3 regions of the Streptomyces sp. NPDC096105 genome follow, and region 2 is predicted to be linked to each of the others. Evidence: riboswitches for the same ligand, from Rfam matches in the RefSeq annotation. Region 2 holds a riboswitch; each other region holds the start of a gene.
The links. Region 2 has a riboswitch for cobalamin ahead of ACIQ8B_RS18915 (ABC transporter substrate-binding protein). Riboswitches for the same ligand answer to the same signal wherever they lie in the genome.
Positions count from the first base shown of each region.

Region 1: another riboswitch for cobalamin. It lies ahead of ACIQ8B_RS27695 ((2Fe-2S) ferredoxin domain-containing protein); the one in region 2 lies ahead of ACIQ8B_RS18915 (ABC transporter substrate-binding protein).
Region 3: another riboswitch for cobalamin. It lies ahead of ACIQ8B_RS23505 (cobalamin biosynthesis protein); the one in region 2 lies ahead of ACIQ8B_RS18915 (ABC transporter substrate-binding protein).

Region 1 is NZ_JBIWGC010000023.1:68,390-77,646, reverse strand. It holds partial or broken gene ACIQ8B_RS27740 (SMI1/KNR4 family protein) at 1-259, shown strand, start outside; gene ACIQ8B_RS27735 (hypothetical protein) at 302-547, opposite strand; partial or broken gene ACIQ8B_RS27730 (LamG-like jellyroll fold domain-containing protein) at 936-1,334, opposite strand; gene ACIQ8B_RS27725 (ATP-binding cassette domain-containing protein) at 1,588-3,540, shown strand; gene ACIQ8B_RS27720 (hypothetical protein) at 3,650-3,772, opposite strand; gene ACIQ8B_RS27715 (hypothetical protein) at 3,862-4,347, shown strand; gene ACIQ8B_RS27710 (cation transporter) at 4,353-5,060, opposite strand; gene ACIQ8B_RS27705 (ArsR/SmtB family transcription factor) at 5,061-5,396, opposite strand; gene ACIQ8B_RS27700 ((2Fe-2S)-binding protein) at 5,688-6,398, opposite strand; gene ACIQ8B_RS27695 ((2Fe-2S) ferredoxin domain-containing protein) at 6,435-6,839, opposite strand; cobalamin riboswitch at 6,902-7,028, opposite strand; gene ACIQ8B_RS27690 (hypothetical protein) at 7,097-7,567, opposite strand; gene ACIQ8B_RS27685 (hypothetical protein) at 7,709-7,942, opposite strand; gene ACIQ8B_RS27680 (hypothetical protein) at 8,201-8,551, opposite strand; gene ACIQ8B_RS27675 (hypothetical protein) at 8,888-9,257, opposite strand, start outside.
Region 2 is NZ_JBIWGC010000011.1:3,934-13,190, forward strand. It holds gene rpmB (50S ribosomal protein L28) at 1-144, shown strand, start outside; gene rpsN (30S ribosomal protein S14) at 144-449, shown strand; gene ACIQ8B_RS18895 (GlxA family transcriptional regulator) at 832-1,848, opposite strand; gene ACIQ8B_RS18900 (HD domain-containing protein) at 1,902-2,555, shown strand; gene ACIQ8B_RS18905 (DJ-1/PfpI family protein) at 2,558-3,202, shown strand; gene ACIQ8B_RS18910 (DJ-1/PfpI family protein) at 3,199-3,933, shown strand; partial or broken gene ACIQ8B_RS18915 (ABC transporter substrate-binding protein) at 4,005-4,454, opposite strand; cobalamin riboswitch at 4,685-4,806, opposite strand; gene ACIQ8B_RS18920 (class I SAM-dependent methyltransferase) at 4,894-5,643, opposite strand; gene ACIQ8B_RS18925 (MFS transporter) at 5,612-6,880, opposite strand; gene ACIQ8B_RS18930 (ATP-grasp domain-containing protein) at 6,873-8,114, opposite strand; gene ACIQ8B_RS18935 (cysteine synthase family protein) at 8,111-9,133, opposite strand; gene ACIQ8B_RS18940 (hypothetical protein) at 9,130-9,257, opposite strand, start outside.
Region 3 is NZ_JBIWGC010000016.1:51,768-61,024, forward strand. It holds gene ACIQ8B_RS23485 (alpha/beta hydrolase) at 1-610, opposite strand, end outside; gene ACIQ8B_RS23490 (class II aldolase/adducin family protein) at 866-1,651, opposite strand; gene ACIQ8B_RS23495 (anion permease) at 1,814-3,067, shown strand; gene ACIQ8B_RS23500 (hypothetical protein) at 3,099-3,320, shown strand; cobalamin riboswitch at 3,500-3,638, shown strand; gene ACIQ8B_RS23505 (cobalamin biosynthesis protein) at 3,760-4,701, shown strand; gene ACIQ8B_RS23510 (cobyric acid synthase) at 4,698-6,209, shown strand; gene cobN (cobaltochelatase subunit CobN) at 6,206-9,257, shown strand, end outside.

The DNA.
Region 1 (9,257 bases), on a different contig from region 2:
GTACGCCTTCACCTGCACGGACGGCGAGATCCGGCGCACCGGTGACATCCCCCGGGCACTGGACCCGGACCGCTTCTTCGCCGTGCCCGGGGCCGGCGCCGCGGTGGAACGGCCGCTGCTGGAAGCCGTGGCCGAGCACTTCGGCGTCCGTCTCCCCCGCCACGTTCTCCTGAACGGCCGTCTGCACACCGTCACCACCCGCTCGTGGATCCGGCCGCCGGGGGACGGCGAGACGTACCTGGTGTGGTCCATGGCGTGAGGACGCCGGTCGCGGGGCCCGCCCCTCGTGACCGGCCGGCGGTCACGAACCCTGGCGGTCCCCGGTGTCCCCGCTCTCCTCGGCCTCGGCGTCCGCGGGGGCCTCGACCCCCTCCAGGGGGTTGCCCGCCGTCGTGCCGCGGCCGGTCTGGTAGCCCTCCTTGGCGCTCCCCTCGCCCGGGATCGTCCGGTCCTGCGCCTGCTGCTCGCCGCCGGAGTGGGCGCCGGGCTCCTCGCCGCTGCGCGCCCGGCCGTAGCGGTCGGTGTCCTGGTCCTGCTGCCCGGTCATGTCCGTTCCTCTCGTCGCGTCGGCGGCCCGCCGGGTTCCCGGTGACGGACAGCGTGAAACGCCCACCGCGGCATGGGGCCGGCGCGGCACCGGAACGGGGTCCTTGGCGTGCCGGTCCCGTGCCGGCCGGCCTGCGCCACGGCGCGTTCCGCCACCCCGGCGGAAATCCACGCATGGTCACCCGGTGTCGCCACCGGCCTGAGCCGGCAGAAGTGATCCAACCGCCCGGCAACGGACAGATCCGCCGGGAACGCTGACTTTGCGCTTTCACGAGACGGCCTGTCCAGTGGCTGATCGGAGGATCGGCCACGGTCCGACCGCCCGCGGGGGAGCCCCGTCGGCTGTTGTCGCCCCCTGTTCTCCGAGCAGGCCCCCCGGTGAGGGCACGGTCGAAGACCATGACGTCCTTGATGCCGCCCGGGAAGTGATCGACCGGCCTCCCGCCGTAACGGCCCCGGCCGATGACGAAGGGCCCCTCGGACACGATCAGGATCCTGTCGCGGACCGCACCCTCCTGGACGCCGTTCACGAAGAGGCGCAGCTCCCCGGCGACGCTGTCGCAGACACCGGTCAGACGGGTCCACGCAGCGGCGGCCGGGGCGGACGTCGACGTGACGCGCAGGTCCGGACGGGCGAAGGCCCAGCGGCCCCCGTCGGAGGAGTACTGGAGGCAGAAGCCGCTGGTTTCCCCGCCGTCCTGGCGGACCGCGGTGACGAAGTGCGGAGGGATCACACCGAGCCGGACCCACGCGCCGACGGTGAAGCTGCCGCGCGCCGTGTCGATCACCACGCTTTGAAGGTCGGCAGGAGGGGCCGCCGCGTGGTGCCCCGACGTACATCCCCACGGTTTGACGGTGTCGGCGTTTCGGCCATTTCCTGTCCGCAGCCGCTCCAGGCCGGACCAGGGACCGGGCGCCTGCGGGGTGGGCTGACGCAGGGAACAGCGGGCTTCCCAGCACGACCGAATGACGTGTGTTCGATATCGCCGCCGTGTCGTTGGACCTCACGACTCAGTCGTAGCGACCGTCCCAGGGGGAACGATGACCTCGGCCATCACGCAGGACCAGCCGCCACAACCACCCGAGGGGGCCGCGCCGGACGACGAACCGCAGGACGCCGGTGTTCGAGAAGAGAAATACCTCTACCGCGACGAGTCGAGGCTCCAGGCCGGTTCCCTGCTGACCTCCCGCACCATGGCGCGCCGCCTGCCCGCACTCGTCCGACGCTCGGTGCGGATGGCCTGGCGCGTGGACCGCGGCGCGACCATCGGTCTGCTGGTGTGCCAGATCGGGACCGGCGTCCTCGCGGCCCTGGGACTCCTGGCCGTCACGGGCACGATCACGGCGCTGATCTCCTCGGGTGACATCACCGAGCGGCTGCGGGACGCCGCCCCGCAGCTGGCCGTGATCGCCGGCGCCACCGGCCTGCGCGCGCTGCTGGGCATCGCCGTCGTCTGGCTGACCGGCCGTCTGCGCCCGGTGCTCGGCCGGGCGGCGGAGCTGACGATGATCGAGGCCACGCTCGGCGCGGAACTGGCCGCCAACAACAAGCCCGGCTACAACGACGCCTACGACATCGCCGACCGCGGCGCCCAGGTCACCCCCGACCTCGTCGAAGAAGCGCAGGACGTGCTCGCGGCGACCGCCACGCTCACGGCCGGCGCCACCGTCCTGACCGTCCTGCACCCCCTGCTCCTTCCCCTTCTCTTCCTCGCGTGCCTGCCGCAGGCCGCCGCGTACGTCCGCTCCGCACGCGTGATCTACCTCGCCGGGCTGGAGACCTCCGGGCGGCGCCGGATGCTGGGCAAGCTGCGCTGGCACATGGCCTATCAGGAGTCGAGTGAGGAGATGCGCGCCTGCCTGGCCGGCCCGTTCCTGATCGGGCGGTACCGGCGGCTGGCCGCCTCGGTCAACGCCGCCGAGCGCAAGGCCGCGAACACCGGTGCCTGGATGGGGCTGGCCGGAGCCGTGGCCGGCGGAGTCGCCTCGGCCGCGGTGTGGGCGGCGCTGCTGTGGCTCCTGGCCTCCGGGCGGATGAGCCTCGCGGCCGGCGGCGGCGCCGTCTTCGCCCTCCAGACCGCCACCGGCTCGGTGCGCGGCATCATCAACGGCGGGGCCCGCCTGGTGCGGACCGGCTGGTACGTGCAGGACTGGCAGAACTTCCTCGACGACGCCCACGGCCAGGCCATGGCCGACTCGCGCGGCACCGCGCCCGTGACCGCGCCCCCGGAGCGCTTCGAGGTCCGCGACGTCACCTACCGCTACGACGGCGCCCCCAAGGCCAGCCTGAGCAACGTTTCCCTGCACGTGCGGCGCGGGGAGATCGTGGCGCTGGTCGGGGAGAACGGCTCCGGCAAGACGACCCTCTCGCGCCTGCTGTGCGGACTGCTGCTGCCCACCGAGGGCGACGTGGCCTGGGACCACGCCTCCACCGCGGACCTGGACCCGTGGGGGTCGTGGGAGCACGTCGCGCTGGTGCCGCAGAAGTTCACCTACCTGCCGCTGACGATGCGCGACAACATCACCTTCGGGCAGGGCGACACCAGCGACGCGGCTCTGCTCGCCGCCTGCGAGGCGTCCGGCGCCGCGGAGATGCTGCCGGGTCTGCGCTCCGGCCTGAACACCCTGCTGACCAGCGAGTGGTTCGGTGGGCAGCAGCTTTCCGGCGGGCAGTGGCAACGCCTTGTCCTCACCCGCGCGTTCCACCGGCAGGCGTCGCTGCTGGTGATGGACGAACCCACGGCCGCCCTCGACGCCCGCGCCGAGCACCGGATCTTCGCCGGCCTGCGCGAACTGGCCAAGGACCGCGCCGTCCTGCTGATCACGCACCGCCTCACCAACGTGGCCGTCGCCGACCGGATCGTGGTGTTGAACGAGGGGCGGATCGTGCAGGAGGGCACCTACGCCCAGCTCACCCAGCAGGCAGGGCTGTTCCGGACCCTGTGGGAGCTGCAGCGCCGGATGAGCGACGACACCCCTGATCACCCGGCCTGAGCCCGGCCGCCGTTCCGCCAGGCCGAGACGGCGGCCCGCTCCCGACGCGTCCTTCGCACCACGTCCCGACTGCCCGACGCACCTCCCCGGAAGGAGTGCCGTGCCTACTTCACCGGCCGCCGAAGCCGGCGACCCGAGCGAGCTTCGCCACCGACTCGTCGAGCAGCTCCGCGCCGGCCACCACATCCGCTCCGCCGCGGTCGAGCGCGCCTTCCGCACCGTGCCCCGCCACGTCTTCGCCCCCGAGGTCCCCTTCCCCGCTGCGTACGCCAGTGACATCGTCGCCACCCGTCACAGCGCGACGGCACCATCACCAGTTCCTTGTCCGCACCCTGGCTGCAGGCCGGCACGCTGGAAGCCGCCCGGATCCAGCCCGGCCACCGCGTCCTGGAGACCGGCTCCGGAGGCTACGACGCTGCCCTCCTGGCCGAACTCGCCGGTTCGGCCGGTCACGTCACCACCCTGGACATCGACACGGCCGTCACGGAGCGGGCCCTCCGCTTCCTGCCCGAGGCCGGACACGGGACCGTGCCGCTGGACATCGACCGCGGCGAGTACCTGCTCCACCTTCGCGACGACTTCCCCGGCCGGATCCGGGAGCCGGGCATGTGGTCCCTGCTGGGCGGTGGGCGGGAGCCCCAGGACACCGCCCTGGAGCACGCCGTCCGGTCCGACTCCGTCCGGTCCACGGCTCGAGACTCCGGCAGTTCCCCGGCGGCGAGCTGGGAGATCCGCATGGCTCTCATGCGATCGACGGTGAGCCTTCGCCCCGGCTCGAAGGTCGAGCCGGGGCGTTCGCTGATGTGAGTGGTTCAGCAGCAGGAGCATCCCGAGCCGCAGCCGCAGCCCATCAGCGTTCCGGGCACCGGCGGCGCGGTGGGGGCGGCCGGCGCGCAGCAGCCCTTCCCCTGCCAGGCGTCGCGGCCCTCCTTGACGGCGATCGCGGCGATGACGAGGGCGGCGATCGGGTCGGCCCAGGACCAGCCGAGCAGCAGGTTGGCCAGCAGGCCGACCAGGAGCACGGCGGAGAGGTAGGTGCACAGCAGGGTCTGCTGGGAGTCGGCGACCGCGGAGGCGGAGCCGAGCTCGCGGCCGGCCTTGCGTTGGGCTGCCGACAGGAAGGGCATGATCGCCAGCGAAAGGGCGGCGAGGACGATGCCGGTAATCGAGTGGCCGGCCTCGCCGGTGCCGGTCAGCGCGCGGGCGGCATCGACGGTGACGTAGGCCGCGAGCGCGAAGAACGACACGGCGATGATCCGCAGAGTGCGCTGCTCGCGTGCTTCGCGGACAGCGGGGTCGCCGGCGGAGAACTGCCAGGCGACCGCTGTGGCGGAGGAGACCTCGATGACGGAGTCGAGTCCGAAGCCGATCAGGGCGGTCGACGAGGCCAGGGTGCCTGCGGTGATCGCGACCACGGCTTCGATGACGTTGTAGGCGATGGTCGCGGCGACGAGCAGGCGTATGCGCCGGGTGAGCGTGTCACGGCGGACCGGGCTGGGGCCGAGGGACAGAGCGGTCATTCAGCAGCAGTCCTTCTCGTCCGCATCCGGGCAAGTCTTGTCCGCCTCGACCGCGACGACAGCTGTCCGCAGGTCGTCGAGCGCGTGGCCGAGGCGTTCGTCGGCGAGTTCGTAGCGTGAGCGTCGGCCGTCGGGGACGGTGACGACCAGGCCGCAGTCGCGCAGGCAGGCCAGGTGGTTCGACAGCCGGGTGCGGGAGATGCCCAGGGCGTCGGCCAGGTCGGCCGGGTAGGCGGGAGTCTGGCGGAGGGCGAGCAGGATGCGGCAGCGGATGGGGTCGGCGAGGGCGCGGCCGAACCGCGCCAGCACCTCGATGTCAGCAGCGAGTGTCGGCACCCCCTGAGAGTACATCGAATCCTGAATTCAGAGAATCCTGGATTATGAGGCCGGTGACCTCCTCTGCGCAGGCGTTGTCCTGCCCGCCGATGCGCTTCCAGGGGTCGGCGGTGTTCTGGTGGACGCCGGGCAGCCGGCTGACCATGACCGCGGGCAGCTCGGAAGCCGGCTCGACGAGTGCAGTGCCGCGGGCCGTGCGAGGCCGGATGCCGAGCGGACGGAGGCGGCGGACAGGCCGGCTGCGGCTGAGGTGCTGGGCCGGTGAGCGGCACAGCCCGGAACGGATGCACCTCATCGCGGGGCTCGGCGGCGTACCTCACCGGCCAGCCCGCAGTCACCGCACTTCGAGCCGTTCGGCGCGCGGTAGTAGAGGCAGCAGCTTCGGCGGCGGAACGCGAGGTCGGGGCCGGTGAGCACTCCGGTGCCCGCCAGGCGTCCGGTGTTGAGCAGCGCGGTCGTGAGGCCGGTGAGCGGCCCGCGTACGGCGGGGCGGAGCGCGAGCAGGGCGTGGGCCGCCCCGGCGAGCGCCGACGCCGAGTTGCCGTCCAGCAGACGCGGGGCGACCTTGACGCGCAGTCCGTCGGCCAGTGCCGACAGGTGTCGTGTCACCTGCTGGTACAGGGCGCGGGCACCGCCGTCGTCGAGCCGGTCGGCGTACCAGCCGGCCGGGCGGGGCACCCGGAGGGCCGGTCCGTCGCCGGCCCGCTGCAGTCCCTCCAGGTCGGGGACGATCCCGTGCAGGACGACGCAGGCCAGGGCCGGTGACCAGAGGCGGGCGGCGTGACCGAGCTGGGCGATGGAGACGGCGACGCGCGGTTCCGGAGTGCGGTGGCGGCGTGCGACGGCTTCGGCGAGGTCGGTGAAACCCGCCGCGTAGGAACGGGCGATCGGATGCCAGCCGTCGTCCCGTCCGCCGACCTGCGGGGCGAAGAAGCCGCCGAGGCCGGCCACGTCGTGCAGTGCGGCGGTGACGGACGCGGTTGAGGCACGGGCTTCGTGCACGCTTCCTGTCCTCCCTCCGGCTCTCCGTCCGTACGGTCAGGAGGCCGTACGCCGTCGCGGCGGCGTGATGGCGTACAGGTCGAGGATGTCCGGCCGGGGTGCGACGCCCGGTCCGCCGGCGCGTGCCCAGGCGGCGATGTCCTCGGTCGTGTCCGGGTCGTTGACCAGCCCCGGCCAGACCGGCCGGGCGCCGGCGGCCCGGCCTTCGGCGGAGGGCTGGACGACGACGACGTTGGCGTGTTCGCAGACGTCGAGGCAGCCGGAGACGCGTACCGGTGCCGCGGCACGCAGGCGTTCGGTCCGGGCCGCGTGGTCGACGCCGGTCACCTTGGGGCTGCCGCAGCAGCAGTCGCGGCACACCACGATGCGGCACGGCACGGTGCCGGTGGCCGCTGCGGGCCTCTCGTCGTCCGTCGTCGGTCCGGTCGGCGGTGCGGACATGCGGCGCCGTCCCTCTCTCCGGGGAGATCCGCCCCGGTGGTCCGTCGAGGAGGCGACCGCGTGAGTCTCCTGGCTCCCGGGTCGATGCCCGTCCCGGCCTTCCCACCCGTTGCCGGGCCGTGGCCTGCCGGGACCCGCTCGCCGGTCACAGTGGCGGGACCGCGCCGGATGCACACCGGCTTCCTCGTTCCGCCGTCGCCCTGTCGCCGGCCGTCATCCCATCCCGGGACGCCGTCCGGCCCGCCCGGTACCGGCCGTCAGTCCGTCTCCTGGGCGTGGGGGGCCGTCGCGGGCGGGTGGACCGGACGGTCCCGTCCGCCGTCACGGCCGGACACCGCCACGACGACGAGCCCGACGACGACGGCCGCGACGGCGACCCGTCCCGCCGCCCGTACCCACCAGCCCGGCCGGGCCGAGCGGGCGTGGAGGGCGGAGGCGATGAGCACGGTCGCGGCGAGGGAGAGAACGGGCCAGCCGCGCATCAGATTGACCACCAGGGTGAAACCGACCGCCGACGCGGCGACGGAGTCGGCCCATGCCGGCCCCCTCCTGTCCTCGCGGTGCGCGAAGCGGGCCATCGCGACGAGGCCGACGAGGAAACTGACGAACACGGCGACTGCGCAGAAGAGCACGAGCTCCTGTTCCTCACCCGCCGCGGCCACGATGATGAGCGCCGCCGCGGCCAAGTAGACGACGACGGACCAGTACGGCGTGCGGTGGCGGTTCACCCTGCTCAGGATGGGCGGCAGCACACCGGGGCGCTCGGGGTCCCGGCCAGCGTCTTCAGCAGGCCGGGGCCGGCCTGGAACCCCGAGCTGCCCGCCGCGGAGCAGCAGGAGGGAGCTGGTCAGCTGGAAGGCCCCGTACAGTCAGCCGGAGCCCACCGCGGCGTGCGCGATGTCGGCGATCTGGGTCGGCTCCTCCTCGGGTATGCCGATGTGCAGGCGTACGGCCAGTGCGGTCAGCACCAGGGTCAGGCCGCCCACGATGACCGGTAGCAGCGCCAGCGTGCCGCGTCCGAAACGGCGCCGCTGGGTGTCGTCGAGCCGGCCGAGCTGGGCGATGACCGTGGACGGGGCCTCGACTCCGGTGGCCGGGGCCATGGCGACGGGGAATGCGAGAACGACGGCTGTCGCAGCCGAGCGACCGGGGTCCGTCTCCTGGGGTGCGTGCCCGGTCGTGTGGGGTGAAAAGAGCACCGAGCGTCGAGGGCCACGAGCGCTCACCGGCGTGAGGGACGCTCCGGCGGTCTGTCGGGACATGGTCATGTGGGGGACCTTTCGCGGCGAGCGGCTTTCCCCTGTCCAGAGCAACGCCGTCCAGGGCGGCGAAGGGGCTGCCAGGAGAAGGTCAGAACTGCGTCAGGAAGGCATCAAGGATCCGCTGACGGCGAGGATCAGGTTTTTTACTTTGTTCACTACTCTCTGAACATTCGATACGATCGATGCATGCAGATCCAACTGGGCGCCCTCGTGTCCGAGCCGTGGTTCGTCACCGCTCTCGCGCTGGCCGCCGTGGTCGGCGACGCGCTGCTGCCGTTTCTGCCCAGCGGCAGTCTCGTGATCGCCGCCGCACTGCTCTCCCTGGACCATGGCGGCGCACCGATCGCGCTGGCGATCGCCGTCGCGGTCGCCTCGTTCCTCGGCGATCTCGTCGTCGTCGCGCTCGCCCGTGGTGGCTCTGCCCGAGCGGACGTCTTGCTCGAACGGCACGTGAAACTCGCCTCGGGCGCGGGCCGGCTGAGCCGCCATCTCGCGCGGCGGCTGCCAGCCGCGACGGTGGCGGGGCGATTCGTGCCCGCCGGCCGTACCGTCCTCGGCCTGACGCTGGGCGCCGTGCCGGGGCAGCGTGCCCGCTATCTGCGCTGGTCGGCTGTCGGCGGCCTGGCCTGGGCCTGCTACCTCGTGGTATTAGGCGTGGTGAACGGCCTGTGGTTCGAGACCCGCTGGATCGGCTTCGCGGTGTCGACGGCCGCGGCGATCACCCTCAGCGCCTGCCTGGCCCGCTCGCTGCGCCGCCGGGCCGCCGCCGAAGGGTCGCCGGCTTCCTCATCCCAGGCCGGAGGCCTGGAGGACTCCGCAGGCCGTGTCCGTGTCGATGCAACGGGTGAGGCGCCGCAGATCGTCATTGCCGGTGCGCAGGGTTCCCCGCGCACAGGAGTGCCGTACGCCCTCCTCCACCGTGTGCCACAACAGCGGATTGCCGGTCAGCACGCGCGCGGCGATGTCCACCCGGCCGCCCGCGTCGTCGCACAGGAGCACCCGCGAGGAGACGCCATCGGCCCACTCGGCGGCCACGAGGCGGTCCGTGCGCACCGACGTGCGGCTGAGGATCCCGTGGGCAGCGATCCACCCCTCCCCCACGCTCACCCTCGCTGGAACCAGCACCACCAGCAGCAACGTGCTCAGGCCCGTCCAC
Region 2 (9,257 bases):
AACATCCAGCGCAAGCGCTACTGGCTGCCCAGCGAGGGGCGGTATGTCCGGCTGACGCTCAGCGCGAAGGCGATCAAGACGGTCGACAGCATCGGCATCGAGGCCGCCGTGGCCCGCATCCGCGCCCGAGGGGGGAAGGTCTGATGGCCAAGAAGAGCAAGATCGCGCAGAACGAGAAGCGCAAGGCGGTCGTCGAGCGGTACGCGGCCCGCCGTGCGGAGCTGAAGGAGATCATCCGCCGGCCGTCCTCCACCGACGTCGAGCGCCGGGCCGCACTGGAAGAACTGCGGCGCCAGCCCCGCAACGCGAGCGCTACCCGAGTGCGCAACCGGGACAGCGTGGACGGGCGGCCGCGCGGTCACCTCCGGAAGTTCGGCCTGTCGCGCGTCCGCGTGCGTGAGCAGGCCCACGCCGGCTTCCTGCCCGGGGTCACCAAGTCCTCCTGGTAGTCGCGCCGCTCGCGCGACGGCCCCGGTTCCGGCCGTGCCTCGGCGGAGTCACGGCCGGAACCGGCCGCGGAGCGTGCCTGCGGATGCCAGGGCAGGCGCAGGAGGTGGAGCCGGAATCCCCGGCCCGGGGGAGCCGCTGCGCGGCGACGGCGGACACCATCTGCTGGTGGGGGAGCGGCAACTGCGCCGCCAGGCCCTCGGGCAGACTGGTGAGGGTGGCGTGCTGTTCCTGAGTGCCGAAGAAACCGGGGCCGGCGGTGCCCAGGCCGGAGCGGTTCATCGAGGTGGCGGCCGAGGCCGACGGCATCGGCGACGCCCAGGTCACTGTCGGCACCGGCCGTTTCCCGCCATCGCGCGCCAGGTCCCACGGCAGCGGCGGCGACTACGGCGTAGCCGCCGTCGGGGTGCGTGCCTGGCCGGGGTCCGGCTGTGCCGTCGCGGCGAACGCCGCCCGGTACGCGGTGGGCGTCGTGCCCAGGACGCGCCGGAAGTGCAGCCGCAGATTGGAGGGGCTGCCCAGGCCGCATCGGTCGGCGATGTGGTCGACGGCGAGTCCGGTGGTCTCCAGCAGTTCCCGGGCACGGTCGAGCCGGGCGGCGAGCAGCCACTGCAGGGGTGTCGTGCCGGTCTCGGTGACGAACCGCCGGGCGAAGGTCCGCGGCGCCATGTGCGCGTGTGCGGCGAGCCGTGGGACTGTCAGTGGTTCGTGCAGACGGGCCAGCGCCCAGGCCCGGGTGGGCGCGAGGGTGACGCCGGGTTCCTCGGGGGTCAACGGCCTTTTGATGTACTGCGCCTGCCCGCCGTCGCGGTGGGGCGCCGAGACCAGGGTGCGCGCCACCTGGTTCGCCGTCCACGCGCCCAGGTCGCGTCGCACCAAGTGCAGGCACAGGTCGATGCCGGCGGCGACGCCTGCCGAGGTCAGTACCTGTCCCTCGTCGACGTAGAGCACACGAGGATCCACCGACACCGTCGGGTACCGCGCGGCCAGCTCGTCGGCGTACTTCCAGTGGGTGGTGGCCTTGCGGCCGTCCAGGATCCCGGCTGCCGCCAGTGCGAAGGCGCCGGTGCAGATGGACACCAGTCGCCGGCCCCGGGTGTGGGCCTCGGCCAGTGCCGCGAGCACGTCCTCCGGGAGCTCCCGCCGGTGCGGCGCGTACCCCGGGACGATGACGGTGTCCGCCTCGCGTACGACCTCCAGCCCGGCGGCCACCGTGACCGCGAAGCCCGCGGCGGTCGTGACCGGCCGCGCGGTCCGTCCGCACAGGGTCAGTCGGTAGGGGTCCCCGGGTACGGCGATGAAGACCTGGGCCGGGATGCCCAGGTCCAGGGGCAGTACGTCGTCCATGACCAGCACCGCCACTCGATGCGGTGCGGCAGGGGTGGCAGCTTCCTCGCGCATAATGGCAAGTCTGCCACTTTCAGCGGTAGTTGGCGCGAACGATCGTTTGTGCCATGACCGATGTGACGACCACCGGCGTACCGCCGCTGCCCGACTCGCCCGTCGCCCGCCGCGCGCTGGCCCTGGTACGCGAGACGGAGTCCACCGCGACCGCCAACCACAGCGTCCGCAGCGCTCTGTTCGCCCGCCTCCGCGCCGACCACGAAGGTGCGGAGGCGGGACGTGACTACGATCCGGAACTGCTGTTCCTGGCCTGCGTCCTGCACGACATCGGCCTGACGCAGGCCGGTGACCGCCACCAGCGGTTCGAGGTGGACGGCGCCGACACGGCCGCGGAGTTCCTCACCGCGCAGGGTCTGCCGGCCGTCGACGTCGACGCCGTGTGGGAGGCCATCGCCCTGCACACGACACCGGGCATCGCCGAGCGCCGCGGCACCCTGTGCGCCCTGGTGCACCAGGGCACCGGCATGGACTTCGGCCTGGACACCGATTGCGTGGACGACGCCACCGGCGCCGCGATCCACGCCGGCTACCCGCGGCTGTCCATGGCCACCACCCTCGTCGACGAGATCACCGCTCAGGCCCGCAACCGCCCGGAGAAAGCCCCGCCCTTCACCCTCGCGTCCGAACTCCTGCGAGAGAGGTCCGTGCCACCGCACAGGACCCGCATGGAGACCATGGCCGACGCCGCACGCTGGGGCAACTGACCGTGACCACGTACGGAATCCTGCTGTTCGACTCGGCGCAGGAACTCGACTTCACCGGCCCGTGGGAGGTGTTCACCACCTCCTCCGGACTGCGGGACGGCGCGGACGACGTCCTGCTCGTCGCCGAGCGTTCCGCGCCCGTCCGGTGCTCCCAGGGCATGCGGGTGCTGCCGGACCACGGACTCGATGACCACCCGCCGCTGGACGTCGTCCTCGTACCGGGCGGTCACGGCGCCCGGGAGGCCGAGACCCGCAACGAGCGGATCACCGGCTGGCTCACCGACACCGCCGCGCGCGCCGCCTGGGTGCTCGGCGTCTGCACCGGGACCTTCCTGCTGCACGCCGCCGGCCCGGCCCGGTCCCGCCGGGTCGCCACCCACTGGCAGTACGAGGACGCGCTCGAGGAGCGCGGTGACGTCACCGTCGTACGCGACGCCCGCTATGTCGTCGACGGCAATCTCCTCACCAGCCAGGGCGTCTCCGCCGGCATCGACAGCACCCTGTGGCTCGTCGGCCACCTGCACGGACGCGAGCACGCCCGCGCCGTGCGCCGTGCCCTCCAGTACGACTCGGCTCCTCCCTGCCTGGCGGACGAACCCGTCCCCCTGTCCCCGGCCGACCGAGAAACGGAGTACCGACCGACATGAACCGCCGGACCCTCCTGCACGCCACCACCGCTCTCGGGACCGCGACACTGATGGCCGGGGGCGCCGTGCCCCGGGCCGACGCCGCCGAGTCCGAGGCCCCCGGACGTGACCGGCCCCTGCGCGTCCACGTGGTCATGTTCGACGGCGTGGAGGAACTCGACTTCTCCGCCCCGTACGAGGTGTTCTCCGCCTCCGGCTACTTCACCGACCGGGAAGTGGAGACCCGCTACGTGACGCTCGACGGTCCGCGTACCGTCAAGGCGTCCTACGGCACCCGACTACGTGTCGACCACGGGTGGGCCCCTGAGCAGGCGGACGTCCTGGTGGTTCCCGGCGGCGGCTACGCACGCCGCGAGGATCCCGGCGTGTGGGCCGAGATCCGGCGAGGCTCACTGCCACGGGCCCTGGCCGCCGCGACCCGCCCGGGCCTGACCGTCAGCGCGCTGTGCACCGGCGTGATGCTGCTCGCCGCCGCCGGGCTGACCGCGGGGCGCCCGTGCACCACGCATCACCGGGCGCGGGCCGACCTGGAGCGGCAGGGCGGCGTGCTGAAGAACGCCCGCGTGGTCGACGACGGCGACCTGGTCACCGCCGGCGGGGTCACCTCCGGGCTGGACCTCGCCCTGTGGCTGGTGCGCCGGGAACTCGGCGCGGACGCCGCGGTCGGTCTGGAGGAGATGCTCGAGTACGAGGCACGCGGCACGGTGTGGACGGAGCGGAGCCGACGGTGAGGGGGTTTCGGCGGCACCGTTCCGGCCTGTCCGTCACCCTGGGCGACGTCCGCTGCCGGTGGCGGCCGGGGTCACCGGAAGCTCTCGGGGCGCAGCCCGCGGGCCAGGTCCTCGACCGCGCAGGCCGAGCGGATGCCGACCAGGGCGGCGGTCAGGGGGAGGACGACGAACCGCTTGTTCCTGATGGCGGGTACGTCGGCGAGCGCGGGCTGGGGGAGCAGGAACTTCTTCTTCTGCTCGACGCTGCCGGCGCCGGCGTAGTCGTAGACGGCGATGACCTCCGGCTTGCGCTCGACGACCTGCTCCCAGGAGACGTCGCCGAAGACGTCGTCGAGGTCGGCGAAGACGTTCTCGCCGCCGGCCAGCCGGATCAGTTCGGTGCCCAGGCTCTTGCCGCCCGCGGTGAAGGCGCTCTTGTCGCCGCTGTCGTAGACGAAGACGGGCACCTCGGGCGCGCCCTCGGCCCTGCCGGTGGCCTTGCCGACGCGGCCTTCGAGGTCCGCGACCAGCTGGTCGGCTTGACGCCGCAGTTGTCGATGATGACCGGGAAGCCCGTGGGCACGGCCGCGGTGGCCTTCGCGTCCCCGCCGCCCTCGTCGGACGAACCGCAGCCGACGGCCGGCAACATGGACGAAAGGGCCGTGGCAGCGGCCGTGGCACGAAGGAACCCGCGCGTGCGGGCAGGGGTGAACAAAGGGGACACGTGAAGCCTCCTGGAGTCCGCGCTCCTCGGATCGGGCCCGCGACGGACCAGTGTCCTGACTCCCGGACCGACGTTCCCTCCGCCTTCCCGCGCGGTGCGCAGGGGCATGCCGGAGGGGCGCTCCCCGGTCACAGTGGCGGGACCGTGCCGGATTCGCACCGGCTTCCTGTCTCCCGTCGCGGCGATGACCAGGTGATCCCACACCCCCGGGCCGACGGCAGAAGAGCGTGCGGACCCGGCCGCACGCCCCGCCTTCCTCACGCTTCGCGGACCGCCCGGAGGACGAGCCGCTCGGCACTCTCGTCGTAGGGGCGCCCGTCGAACCCGCCGAAGACCTCCACGCGGCCGAACCCCGCCTCCTCGGCCATCCGCCGCAACTCCACCGCGCTGTACACGAACCACGTCAAGGTGGCCCGTGTCACCCGCTCACCCCGGACCAGCACCCACTCGCTGCGCAGTCGCGCCCACTCGTCCAGCACGGTGTCGGTCTGCACCATCACGTCGTCGCCCCGTCGCACCACCTTGGGCGGGGTGACCCTGCGGGCCAGCAGCTCCTTCCCGGCGAGGTCCAGGACGAGCGTGCCGCCGGGAGCCAGGCAGGTGTACATGGTGCGCAGCACGCGTGCGTTGTCCGCGGGATCCTCGAAGTACCCGAAGGAGGTGAACATGTTGAGGACGACGTCGAAGCCGCCCGGTGCCTCGTACTCGCGGGCGTCGGCCCGCACGTACGTCACCTCGGCACTGGCGTCGGCCGACCGCTTGCGTGCCCGGTCCAGCATGGCCGGGCTCAGGTCCACTCCGGTCACACGGTGACCGCGGCGGGCGAGCGGCACGGTGAACACCCCCGGCCCGCAGCACAGGTCCAGCACACGCGACCCCTGCGGAAAGGCCAGCAGAGGGGAGGTGCCGAGCAGTTCCTCGGCCTGCTCGTAGCGCTGCTCGGGGAAGAGGAAGTCATGGAACTCGGTCCAGAAGTCATCGTCCTGGAATCCGCCCGTCCGTGTCATCGCGCGTCAGTGCTCCTTCATGGTCGCTGTCGGGGACAGGGCGCCGCGCCGTGCGACGACGCAGCGTGAGCAGAAGAAGGGGAAGCAGCAGACACTGGGCGGCTGCCAGCAGCCAGAACCAGCCGGTGTTTCCGGCCCGTTCGCCGAGGCCGTACAACTGCCCGCCCAGCACGCCGCTCGCGCAGGCGCCCAGGCCCGCGGCCAGCCGCTGCTGGCCGAAGACCACGGCGTCGGAGCGAGGACTGCGGCGCAGTGCCTCCAGGTCGTTCTTGAGGAACAGCACGATGTCGCCCAGGGTGATCAGCGCCCCGCCCGCCAGCAGTGCCGTCCGGGTACCGGCCGCCAGCACGGCCAGGCCCGCCGCCAGGCCCGTGAAGCCGACCGCGAGGGCGAGGGCGTACGGCATGCGCCTGATCAGGCCGGAGGCGAGTGGCTGTACGACGATGACCAGCGTGAAGCAGAGCAGCAGCACCACGCTGTAGAACGCGCTGGAGGCGCGCTCGACGGCGTACACCGCCAGGAAGTGCTGGAAGTGGAAGTAGAGGTAGAAGGCGAGCGCGTTGGCGGCGAAGGGCAGGAGTGCCACGCCGGCCAGGAGACCTGGGCGGGCCGTGTCCTCCGATTCGAGGGGGTGCGAGCCGTCGGTCCCGGGCAGCCGCGCGTGTCCCGCCGTGACCGCGAGGAACAGCGCCGTGACGGCCGCGAACAGCCAGCCGGGCGAGGACAGGACGAACGGCCCGGCAATCAACGGGCCTACGGCCATGCCCGCGTTGAGTGCCGCGTTGCCCGCCGACAGGAACGCCGGGCGGCGCTCGTCGTCGACGCCGTGCACCAGGTACGCCTTGTTCGCGGGCAGGTAGAGCGCGGCACCGCAGCACGTCAGGACCAGCGCCCAGATCGCGAGGGGTGGCCAGCGCAGGGTCAGCAGGAGCCCGGCGAAACCGGCGGTGCGTACGACGAGTGCCCACAGCATCGTGCGGCGCAGCCCGATCCGGTCCGCGAGGGCCCCGCCGACGATGCCGCCGGAGAACTGCACGAGCGACGCCACGGCCAGGACGACACCGACCGTGCCGAGCCCCATCCCGAGCCGTTCGTGCAGGAACACCGACATGAACGGCAGGACCATGAAGCTGCCGAGCGGAATGAGGAACGAGCTGAGCAGGAGGAACCGCAGCGGGCCGGTGAGCGGGAACAGCGAGGCCCGCAGCCCCGGTCCCCGGGTGGTGCGCTCACCCACAGGGCGCCTCCCGGCCGGCCGGGTCGGTGAGGACGCTCAGGGCGTTGGCGGCGGCCACCGCGCGGTGGGTGGCGAGTTCGGCGGTCTCCGCCTCGGCGTACACGATGCCCGCGTATCCACGGCTGTCGCCCAGGTGCTCGATGAGGTCGCCGGTCTGCTTGACCGGGTACCAGGCGGGCGTTCCCGGCATGCCGGTGAGCCGGTCGAGCCCGGCCACGCCGGTGAACACGCCGGGTGCGGCGGGGTAGCCGAGAACGAAGGCGACGGCCGGACCGCCGGGAAGGGCCGCGTCCATGAGCCGGGGGCGGTGGCCGAGCGCGGCCTCGATCATCGCCTCGTACACGTTGACGCCGAGCGCCCGGCACATGCCCTCCCCGACCAGCGCGCCTCCGATCCGGGGATTGACCTCCACCACCTCCGGGCCGTCGGCGGTCAGCACGAACTCCACATGTGCGAACCGGTCGGTGTAGCCGATGGCGGCGAGCACCTGATCGAGCCAACGCTCCAGCGATGTCCGCTGCGGGCCCGGGAAGGCGACGGGGAAGGCGGTGATCTCCTCCCGGAAGTGCGGCTCCGGTGACATAAGCCGGCTGGAGACGCCCAGCAGCCGGGTGCGGCCGTCCCAGGTGAGCGTCTCTGCGCTGTACACCGGGCCGTTGAAATAGGGCTCGGCGAACAACCGCCCCTTCAGATCCCGACCGGACGCCTCCGCCAGCGCCGCGTCGAGTTCGCCCTCGTCACGGACCAGCCACACGTTCTGGCTCCCGGTGCCCGCCGTGTCCTTGAGCACGAGCGGCAGTCCCGCCTCCTTGAGCAGCAGCCCGCGTGCCTCGCGGTCCGGCTCGGCGCTTTCGACGGCCCTTGCGCGGGTGAGGCCCGCGTCGTGCAGTCTGTTGCGTACGGCGGCCTTGTCCCGGGTCAGTCGCAGGACGGCTGGATCGAGACCGGGCAGGCCGAGGCGTTCGGTGAGGGCGGCGCCGGCCAGGGTCCAGGTGTCGGTGGAACTGATCAGGCCGCGCAGTCCCGGGGTGCGCCGGAGCAGATCGGCGGTTCGTTCCACGTCGAAGGTATCGGTCACGACGACGTCGAGGGCGTCGGCGGGCAACCGGTCCAGTTCGTAGGCGTAGTAGGCGGGGTCCCGGGTGAGGAGCAGCAGGCGCTCGCCGAGCCGGTCGGCGGCGCGGACCAGATGGCCGAGGCCGAAGGTCAGCGACTCCAGGCAGGCCACGGTCATGCCGCCCGCTCCTTCCAGTGGGCCGGGCAGGGAGTGCGCTGCCACGTCATCCTCGACCAGGGCATGGTCATCTCCTCCGGAGTGCGGACCTCGAGGGGTTTCAGCGCGGCCGGATCCAGGGCCTCGGCGTGCCGGGCGAACACGCGCTCCACGTAGCGGTGTCCGGTGTCGGCCCCTATCACCAGGTGCAGTCCGTCGGGGTGACGGCGGGCCTCGTACGTCGCCGTCAGATAGCCGGCACCGGTGGACAGCCCGGCGAACACCGCGTGTTCGCGCAGCAGGGCGACCGCGCCGGACATGGCGTGGGTGAAATCCAGCCAGTGCACGGTGTCGTAGAGGTGGTGGCGGACGTTGTCGAAGACGATCGACGAGCCGATGCCGGCGATGATCGCCTCGGGATCGTGGTGGTCCTGGCTGCCGAAGGTGACGCTGCCGAAGGGCTGGACGCCGACCAGACGCACCGAGGGGTCCGTGACGCGCAGGCGCTCCACGATGCCACCGGTCGAGGCTCCGGAACCCACCCCGCCGACGACGGTCAGCGGTACGGCCGGGAACTCCGCCGCGATCCGGTCGGCGACCTCTTGGTAGCCGAGGTAGTGGACGTCGTCGTGGTACTGGCGCATCCAGTGGTGTCCGGGCTCCTCGGCGAGAATCTCGCGCACCCGCCGCACCCTCAGTTCCTGGTCGAGCTTCAGGTTCCGCGACGGTCTGACCTGCTCCACCGTGGCGCCGAGGATCTCCAGTTGGGCGAGGGTGGTGGCGTCGACGGTGGTGGACGCGACGATGTGGCACCGCATGCCGTACCGGTGGCAGGCCAGTGCGAGGGCGTAGGCGTAGATGCCGCTGGAACTGTCGATCAGGGTCTGGCCCGGACGGACCGTGCCCCGCTCCAGCAGATGGCGGACGGCGGCCAGGGCCGAGTAGATCTTCATCGACTCGAACCGCAGCAGGACCAGGCCGTCGGTGAGCCGGACGAGGTCCGGGACTTTCAGAGCGTCGGCGATGTGGGGGTGGATCACCCGTAGCCTCCTTGGGCGAAGGTGCACTGGTGGCCGAGCGAGCGGAAGAACGCGGAGAGTTCGGACTTGACCTCGGCCCGTGGGCGTGAGGCGAAGAGGAAGCCGGCCAGGCAGCCGGTGTGGG
Region 3 (9,257 bases), on a different contig from region 2:
TGAGCCCGTCCGGGGAGCGGGGCGCGTCCGGGTCGCCCCGGTAGGCGGGGACGAGTACCGGGAACTGGTTGCGGCGCAGGGCCGGGAGGACGTTGAGAACGTGTTCCCGGGTGGCGCCGAGGCCGTGCACGGCGATCACCCAGGTGTCCCGGACGCCGGGCACGAACCACACGGGCAGCGGCCCGAGTTCGCCCGGCACGTCGAGGACGGTGTGGTCGACGTCGAGCGCGGTGCCCGGGTCGCCGACGTGCACGTTGGGGGTGAAGCGGACCCGGTCGCCGGGTTCCGGCGCGCCGTAGGTGACGCGTTCGAGGCGGCGCACGACGCTGTCGGCGGAGTTCGGGGCGCCGGGCAGCACGGGTCCCACCACCGCGTGGAAGCCGTCGCCGACGAGGCCGTGACGGCCGGGCCGCAGGGCGGCGAGGTCGCGGGTGAGGGTGACCTGGCCGGCGGCGGTGGCGTGGACGGTGAGCACGGGCTCGGTGGGCAGGGGCCGGCCCGAGGGGATCCTCAGGGCGGCATCGCTGGCGAACCGGCCGGCGGCCACCGCGGCGGCGCCGGCCCCTATCACGGCGGTAACGGCTGTGGCCGTCGCTGTCACAGTGCGCACGCCTCCCAGTGTCGGGTCAGGACGCGGACCCGGCCAGTGGGCGCGTCGCCCGGGAGCCCGCCCGGACACGGGCCGGCCTCCGGCCGCGTCCTCGGTTCCGCCGGGCGCGTCATCCGGCTTCCGGACACGTTCCCCGTGGGCCGGGCGCCACACCCGCAGACCGGACTCGGCGGTCGCCGGCCGCACGCGTCCCCGGCCGGCGGACGTCCGCCCCCGAAACCCCCGCACGCGTGCGGCGTCCGGGGCTTCCCGGCGTCATGCCGACTTGCCGGTCTCGCGTCCGGGCGGCTCGGGGGCCGCCCGTCCGCCGGCCGGGGACTGCCCGTACCCCCTCAGCCGCTCGCCCGCCTCCGCGAGCTGTTCGGGACCGAGCAGGCTGGGGGTCATGCCCGGCACGGAGGAGGCGGTGAGCCACACCCGGCACATCCACTCGAGCTGGGCGGTGCGGTCGTACGCCTGGTCGAGGGTGGCGCCGTGGGTCAGGGTGCCGTGGTTCCGCATCAGGCAGCCGGTGCGGCCGTCGAGGGCACGCAGGGTGTTCTCGGCCAGTTCCGGGGTGCCGTAGGTGGCGTAGCGGGCCACGCGGACGGGGCCGCCGAGGGCGGCGGTCATGTAGTGGATCGCCGGCAGTTCGTCGACGAGGGTGGAGACGGCGGTCGCGTGCACGGCGTGGGTGTGCACGACGGCGCGCGCGTCGGTCGCGCGGTGGACGGCCAGATGCAGGGGCAGCTCGCTGGTGGGGACCAGCGTGCCGAGCACCTGCCGGCCCGTGAGGTCCACCCCGGTGACGTCGGCCGGGGTGAGCCGGTCGTACGGGATCCCCGAGGGCGTGACGAGGACGGTGTCGCCGACCCGTACCGAGACGTTGCCCGAGGTGCCGACGACGAGCCCGTCGGCCACGGTCCGGCGGGCGGTCCCGACGAGCTCCGCCCAGGCGTGCGCCACCTCCTCGACCCCGCCCCCGGAGCCCTTGCCGCGCGTGTCCGGGGCGCCACGCACAGCGCCTTCCGCTTTCTGTCCGGTCCGGTGCTCTTCGGCCATGGGGGGATCCTGCCAGGAGCCCGGGAACCCAGGCGGCCTGGGCTGTACGGCGGAGTGCCCACCCCTCTTGCGGTCACCACGATGCCCATTCCAGTTCATCTTCCGTTCACCCTGGTTACCTACATTCGACCAGCCAATGACCTCGAACGATTGCCTGGGTAAATGGAAAGCTTCTCGCTGATCCTCGCGATTGTGGTGGTAACCGCACTCGCGTTCGATTTCACGAACGGTTTCCACGACACCGCGAACGCGATGGCAACGACCATTTCGACCGGTGCGATGAGGCCCAAGGCGGCAGTGGCCATGTCCGCCGTCCTCAACCTTGTGGGTGCTTTTCTCTCGGTGGAGGTCGCCAACACGATCTCCAAGGGCCTCGTCGACGAGGCCGGCATCCGTCCCGAGGTCATCTTCGCCGCACTGGTCGGCGCGATCCTCTGGAATCTCCTCACCTGGCTGGTGGGTCTGCCGTCCAGCTCCTCCCACGCCCTCATGGGCGGTCTGATCGGCGCCACGGTCGCCTCCGCCGGCTTCGGCGCGGTGCACGGCGACGTGCTGGTCACCAAGGTCCTGATCCCCGCGATCGCCGCCCCGCTGGTGGCCGGCGTCGCCGCGATGCTCGCGACCCGGCTCACCTACCGCATGGGCCGCAACGCCGACGACAAGGCCTCCGCGAAGGGCTACCGCGCCGGCCAGATCGCCTCCGCCGGCCTCGTCTCCCTGGCCCACGGCACCAACGACGCCCAGAAGACGATGGGCATCATCACCCTCGCCCTGGTGGCCGGCGGCACCCTCGCCCCCGACTCCGACCCGCCCATGTGGGTCATCCTCTCGGCGGGCATCGCCATCGCCCTCGGCACCTACCTCGGCGGCTGGCGGATCATCCGCACCATGGGCAAGGGCCTGACCGACCTCCAGCCGCAGCAGGGCTTCGCCGCCCAGACCAGCGCCGCGACGGTCATCCTGGCCTCCTCGCACCTCGGCTTCTCCCTGTCCACGACGCACTCCGTCTCCGGCGCCGTCATGGGCGCCGGCCTGGGCCGCAAGGGCGGCGTGGTCCGCTGGTCCACGGCCACCCGGATGTTCGTCGCCTGGGGCCTGACCCTGCCGGCCGCCGCCCTGGTCGCGGCGCTCGCCGAGTGGGTCTGCGGCTTCGGCGACTGGGGCACCGCCGTGGTGGCCGTCTTCCTGGTCGCCTCCAGCGCGGCCATCTGGAAGATCTCCCGGCGCGAGATCGTCGACCACACCAACGTCAACGACCACGACGGCGCCGGTGAGGAGCCGTCCGGCGTGGTGACCCAGGCGATGGCCGCCGTGACCCCGCCCCCGGCCGGCACCGTGGCCGAGGACCTCACGGCCTCCATCCCGGCGCCGACGGCCGGCGACCCGGCGGGCCCGCCGGCCAAGACGTCCGTCTGACCGCGACCCGGCACGAAGGAAGAAGAGCACCATGAAGATCGACTGGGCGGCCCTCGGTTCCGTCTTCGGCGTCAGCCTCGTGGTCACCGTGGCCCTGGTGGCCCTGTTCACCCTCGGCATCTCCGGCATGTCCCGCCGCGAGCGGGCCGCCGCGGAGGGCCGGTCCACGGCTCTCGCGGTCACCGGCGCCTACGCCTGCTTCGCCGCGTGCGCGGCGGCGGTGGGCTACGGTATCCACCTGATCATGGCCTGACGGCAGGCCGCACGCGTGCGCGGGCGGGACGGGAGCGGCCGCTCCCGTCCCGCCCGCCGCCGTGTCCGCGCCCCCGCGGGCCGGTCACGCCGGTCACGCCGGTCACGCCGTTCACCCACGTGAGTCCCTCTGTGGGCCTCGGCACACTTCAGCCCCGCAGGTCAACGGCAAGTTGACGGCCCTTCCGGGAGCATGGTGGACTGCCTCCGCCAACACGGCGGCAGGAGAGGAAGCCGGTGCGAATCCGGCGCGGTCCCGCCACTGTCACCGGGGTGACCACCCCGGGAGCCAGGAACTTTCACCGCCGGTCTCGTCGAACCAGGGCGTGGACACCCTGAGTGAGGACATATCGCCATGCGCGGCTGCCTGCCGAGGTCGATCAGCGACACCCCACCCGCCTCCGGGGCCGTTCCCTCCGGATCCGTCACCGGCTGACCCCATGGGTGCCGATCGCGTGTTCGCGTACGGCGCCGCCGCCGGCCTCCTCGGCGACCTGCTGCTCGGCGATCCCCGCCGTGGACACCCGGTCGCCGCTTTCGGGCGGGCCGCGGCTGCCGTGGAGCGGGTGCTGTGGCAGGACGACCGGGGCCGCGGGGCCGTGCACACCGCCGTGTGCGTCGGCGGCGCCGTCGCGCTCGGCGGCCTGGCCGCCCGCGCCGTACGCCGTTCCCCCACCGCTTCCGTCACCCTGACCGGCGTCGCCACCTGGGCCGTCGTCGGCGGCACCTCGCTGGCCCGGGAGGCGCGTGCCGTCGGGCGGGCCCTGGAGTCCGGTGACGTCGAGGCCGCCCGGGAGCGGCTGCCGCACCTGTGCGGCCGGGACCCGCAGGCCCTGGACGCCGACGGGATCGCCCGCGCCGTGGTGGAGTCCGTGGCCGAGAACACCTCCGACGCCGTGGTGGGCGCCCTGGTGTGGGGCGCGGTCGCCGGAGTCCCGGGCCTGGTGGGCTTCCGGGCCGTCAACACCCTGGACGCGATGGTGGGGCACAAGTCGCCCCGTTACCGCCGCTACGGCTGGGCCTCCGCCCGCCTCGACGACGTCGCCGGCTGGCCGGGGGCGCGCCTGACGGCCGTGCTCGCCGCACTGAGCGGGCCGGACCCGCGCGGGGCGGTACGGGCCTGGCGTGCGGACGCGGCGCGGCACCCCAGCCCCAACGCCGGTCCCGTCGAGGCGTCCTTCGCGGGCGCGCTCGGCGTACGGCTCGGCGGAACCCTGTCCTACGGCGGCCGGGTCGAGCACCGGCCCGTCCTCAACAGCGGCGGGCGCCCCGTCGCCGTGGCCGACATCGAGCGGGCGGTACGCCTGTCGCGGCGGGTCGGCTGGCTCGCGCTCGCGGCCGGAGCGGCCGCGCGGCGCGTACTGAAGGGACGTGCGACGTGAGCGGTGGCGGACTGCTGGTCGCCGGGACGACCTCGGACGCCGGCAAGAGCGTGGTCACCGCCGGGATCTGCCGGTGGCTGGCGCGCCGGGGCGTGAAGGTCGCGCCGTTCAAGGCGCAGAACATGTCGCTGAACTCGTTCGTCACGCGCGAGGGCGCCGAGATCGGGCGGGCCCAGGCCATGCAGGCCCAGGCGTGCCGGGTGGAGCCGACGGCGCTGATGAACCCGGTGCTGCTGAAGCCGGGCGGCGAGCGGTCCAGCCAGGTGGTGCTGATGGGCCGCCCGGTCGGCGAGATGAGCGCACGCGGTTACCACGGCGGCCGTCAGGAGAGCCTCCTCGGCACGGTCCTGGACTGCCTGGACCGGCTGCGGAGCGAGTACGACGCGGTGATCTGCGAGGGCGCCGGAAGCCCCGCGGAGATCAACCTGCGCCGCACCGACATCGTCAACATGGGCCTCGCCCGCAACGCCGGTCTGCCGGTCCTCGTCGTCGGGGACATCGACCGGGGCGGCGTCTTCGCCTCCTTCTTCGGCACGGTCGCCCTGCTCTCCCCCGAGGACCAGGAGCTGGTCGCCGGGTTCCTGGTGAACAAGTTCCGCGGGGACGTCTCGCTGCTGGAGCCGGGCCTTCGGATGCTGCACGGCCTGACCGGGCGGCGCACCTATGGCGTGCTGCCGTTCCGGCACGGGCTCGGCATCGACGAGGAGGACGGCCTCAGGGTGTCGCTCAGGGGCGCGGTGCGGGAGTCCGCGGTGACCGCGCCGGTCGGCGAGGAGGTGCTGCGGGTCGCGGTGTGCGCGGTGCCGCTGATGTCCAACTTCACCGACGTGGACGCGCTCGCCGCCGAACCGGGCGTCGTGGTGCGGTTCGTGGACCGGCCGGACGAACTCGCCGACGCGGACCTCGTGGTCGTGCCGGGCACCCGCGGGACCGTGCGGGCGCTGCGCTGGCTGCGCGAGCGCGGGCTGGCGGACGCCCTGGTGCGGCGGGCCGCCGAGGGCCGGCCGCTGCTGGGCGTCTGCGGCGGCTTCCAGCTCCTCGGCGAGCGCATCGAGGACGACGTGGAGAGCCGTGCGGGCCGCGTGGACGGGCTCGGCGTGCTGCCCGTACGGGTGCGGTTCGCCCGCGAGAAGACCCTGGCCCGCCCGGTCGGCGAGGCCCTCGGCGAGCGCGCCGAGGGGTACGAGATCCATCACGGGGTCGCCGACGTACGGGGCGGCGAAGCCTTCCTGGACGGCTGCCGGGTGGGCGGCACGTGGGGCACGCACTGGCACGGCGCGCTGGAGTCGGACGGGTTCCGGCGGGCGTTCCTGCGCGCGGTGGCCGACCGCGCGGGACGCCGTTTCGTGCCGGCCCCCGACACCTCCTTCGCCGCGCTGCGCGAGGAGCAGCTCGACCGGCTCGGCGACCTGATCGAACAGCACGCGGACACGGACGCGCTGTGGCGGCTCATCGAGTCCGGCGCGCCACGAGGACTGCCCTTCATCCCACCAGGAGCGCCCGCATGAGCACTGTGTTGTTGTTGTCGACCGCCGACACGGACCTGCTGGCGGCCCGGGCCTCCGGCGCCGGCTACCGCATCGGCAACCCCACCCGCGTGGACGTCGTGGAGGAGCTGCCCGCGCTGCTCGACGGCGCCGACCTCGCCGTGGTGCGGCTGCTGGGCGGCAAGCGCGCCTGGGAGGACGGCCTGGCCGCGCTCAGGGCGTCCGGGATCCCCACGGTGCTGCTCGGCGGGGAGACCGTGCCGGACGCGGAGCTGATGGCCGAGTCGAGCGTCCCGGCGGGCGTGGTGGCCGAGGCGCTGCGGTACCTCGTGGAGGGCGGCCCGGAGAATCTGGCCGAGCTGGCGCGCTTCCTGTCGGACACGGTGCTGCTGACCGGCGAGGGCTTCGAGCAGCCGCGCAGGATGCCGGAGTTCGGGGTGCACGGCGAGCGTCCCGTCGTGCCGGGCCGTCCGACGGTCGGCGTGCTCTTCTACCGCGCCCACGAACTCAGCGGCAACACCGCGTTCGTGGACACCCTGTGCGACGCGATCGAGGCGCGCGGCGCCAACGCGCTGCCCGTGTACTGCGGTTCGCTGCGCGGCGCCGACGCGGAGCTGTACGAGCTGCTGGGGCGGGCGGACGCGCTGGTCGCCACCGTGCTCGCGGCCGGCGGCAGCCACGCCTCGCAGGCGTCGGCGGGCGGCGAGGAGGAGGCCTGGGACGTCGGCGCGCTCGCCGATCTGAACGTCCCGGTGCTGCAGGGGCTGTGTCTGACGTCCTCGCGGGCGGCCTGGGAGGAGTCCGACGCCGCCCTCTCCCCCATGGACGCGGCCATGCAGGTCGCCATCCCCGAGTTCGACGGCCGGCTGATCACGGTCCCGTTCTCCTTCAAGGAGCAGGGCCCGGACGAGGTGCCGGTGTACGTCGCCGACCCCGAGCGGGCGGCGCGGGTCGCCGGGATCGCCGTGCGGCACGCGGCCCTTCGGCACAAGCCGAACGCGCAGAAGAAGGTGGCGCTGGTCTTCACCGCGTACCCGACGAAGCACTCGCGCGTCGGCAACGCGGTGGGGCTGGACACGCCCGCGTCGGCGGTGCGCGTGCTGGACGCGCTGCGGGACGCCGGGTACGCGGTCGAGGGGCACCCGGCCGAGGGCGACGAGCTGATCCACCGGCTGATCGAGGCGGGCGGGCACGACGTCGAGTGGCTGACGGAGGACCAGCTGGCCGCCGCGCCCGCGCGGGTGCCGCTGGCCGACTACCGGGAGTGGTTCGGGACGCTCGACCCGGGGCTGCGGGAGGCGATGACCGAGGCGTGGGGCGAGCCGCCGGGCTCGCTGTACGTCGACGGGGACGACATCGTGCTGGCGTCCCTGCGGTTCGGGAACGTCGTGGTGATGATCCAGCCGCCGCGCGGCTTCGGGGAGAACCCGATCGCGATCTACCACGACCCGGACATGCCGCCGTCCCACCACTACCTGGCCGCCTACCGCTGGCTGGAGAACGGTTTCGGCGCCGACGCGATCGTCCACATGGGCAAGCACGGCACGATGGAGTGGCTGCCCGGCAAGGGCCTCGGACTGAGCGCCGGGTGCGCGCCGGACGCGGTGCTGGGCGACCTGCCGCTGGTCTACCCGTTCATCGTCAACGACCCCGGCGAGGGCACCCAGGCCAAGCGGCGCGGGCACGCCACGGTCGTCGACCACCTGGTCCCGCCGATGGCCCGCGCCGACACCTACGGCGACCTGGCGAAGCTGGAACAGCTCCTGGACGAGTACGCGCTGGTCTCCGACCTGGACCCGGCGAAGGCGCCGGCGGTGCGCGCGCAGATCTGGACCCTGGTGAAGGCCGCCGAGCTGCACCACGACCTGCACGTGGACGACCAGCCGGACGACGACGCGTTCGACGAGTTCGTCATGCACATCGACGGCTACCTGTGCGAGATCAAGGACGTGCAGATCCGCGACGGCCTGCACGTCCTGGGCGGCGGGCCGGCCGGCGAACCGCGGGTGAACCTGGTGCTGGCGGTGCTGCGCGCCTCGCAGGTGTGGGGCGGGCGGGCCAACGCGCTGCCGGGTCTGCGGGCCGCACTGGCCGGGCACTTCGGGCTGGTGGAGAAGGAGCTGCTGGCCGAGCCCGGCACGCCGGTGAAGGCGCCGGTGGAGCTGACCGACCTGGTCGAGGGCCCGTCCCGTACGGCCTCCGACGCGATCGACCTGCTGGAACAGCTGTGCCGGCGGCTCGCGGAGGGCATGGAGCAGCGGGGGTGGGCGGCCGAGGCCGTGCCCGCGCTGGTGCGGGAGGTGCTGGGCACGGAGCTCCCGGACGCGGTGGCCGTGCTGCGGTTCGCCTGCGAGGAGGTCGTGCCCCGGCTGGCCCGGACGACGGACGAGATCGGGCACATCCTGCGCGCGCTGGACGGCGGGTACGTCCCGGCGGGCCCGTCCGGCTCCCCCACGCGCGGCCTGGTCAACGTCCTGCCGACGGGCCGGAACTTCTACTCGGTCGACCCCAAGGCCATCCCGTCGAGGCTGAGCTGGGAGGTCGGACAGTCGCTGGCGGACTCGCTGGTACGGCGCTACCTGGAGGACACGGGCGCGTACCCGAGGTCGGTGGGCCTGACCGTGTGGGGCACGTCCGCGATGCGCACGCAGGGCGACGACATCGCCGAGATCCTGGCGCTGCTGGGCTGCCGTCCGGTGTGGGACGACGCGTCGAGGCGCGTGACCGGCTTCGAGGTCGTCCCGCTGGACGAGCTGGGCCGGCCCCGCATCGACGTCACCGTCCGCATCTCCGGCTTCTTCCGGGACGCGTTCCCGCACGTGGTGGGGCTGATCGACGACGCGGTGCGGGCGGTGGCCGAGCTGGACGAGCCGGCCGGGTCGAACTACGTGCGCGCGCACGTGGACGAGGACTCCGCCGAGCACGGTGACCGGCGGCGGGCGACCGCGCGCATCTTCGGCTCCAAGCCGGGGGCGTACGGGGCGGGGCTGCTGCCGCTGATCGACGCCCGGAACTGGCGCTCCGACGCGGACCTCGCCGAGGTGTACGCGGTGTGGGGCGGCTACGCCT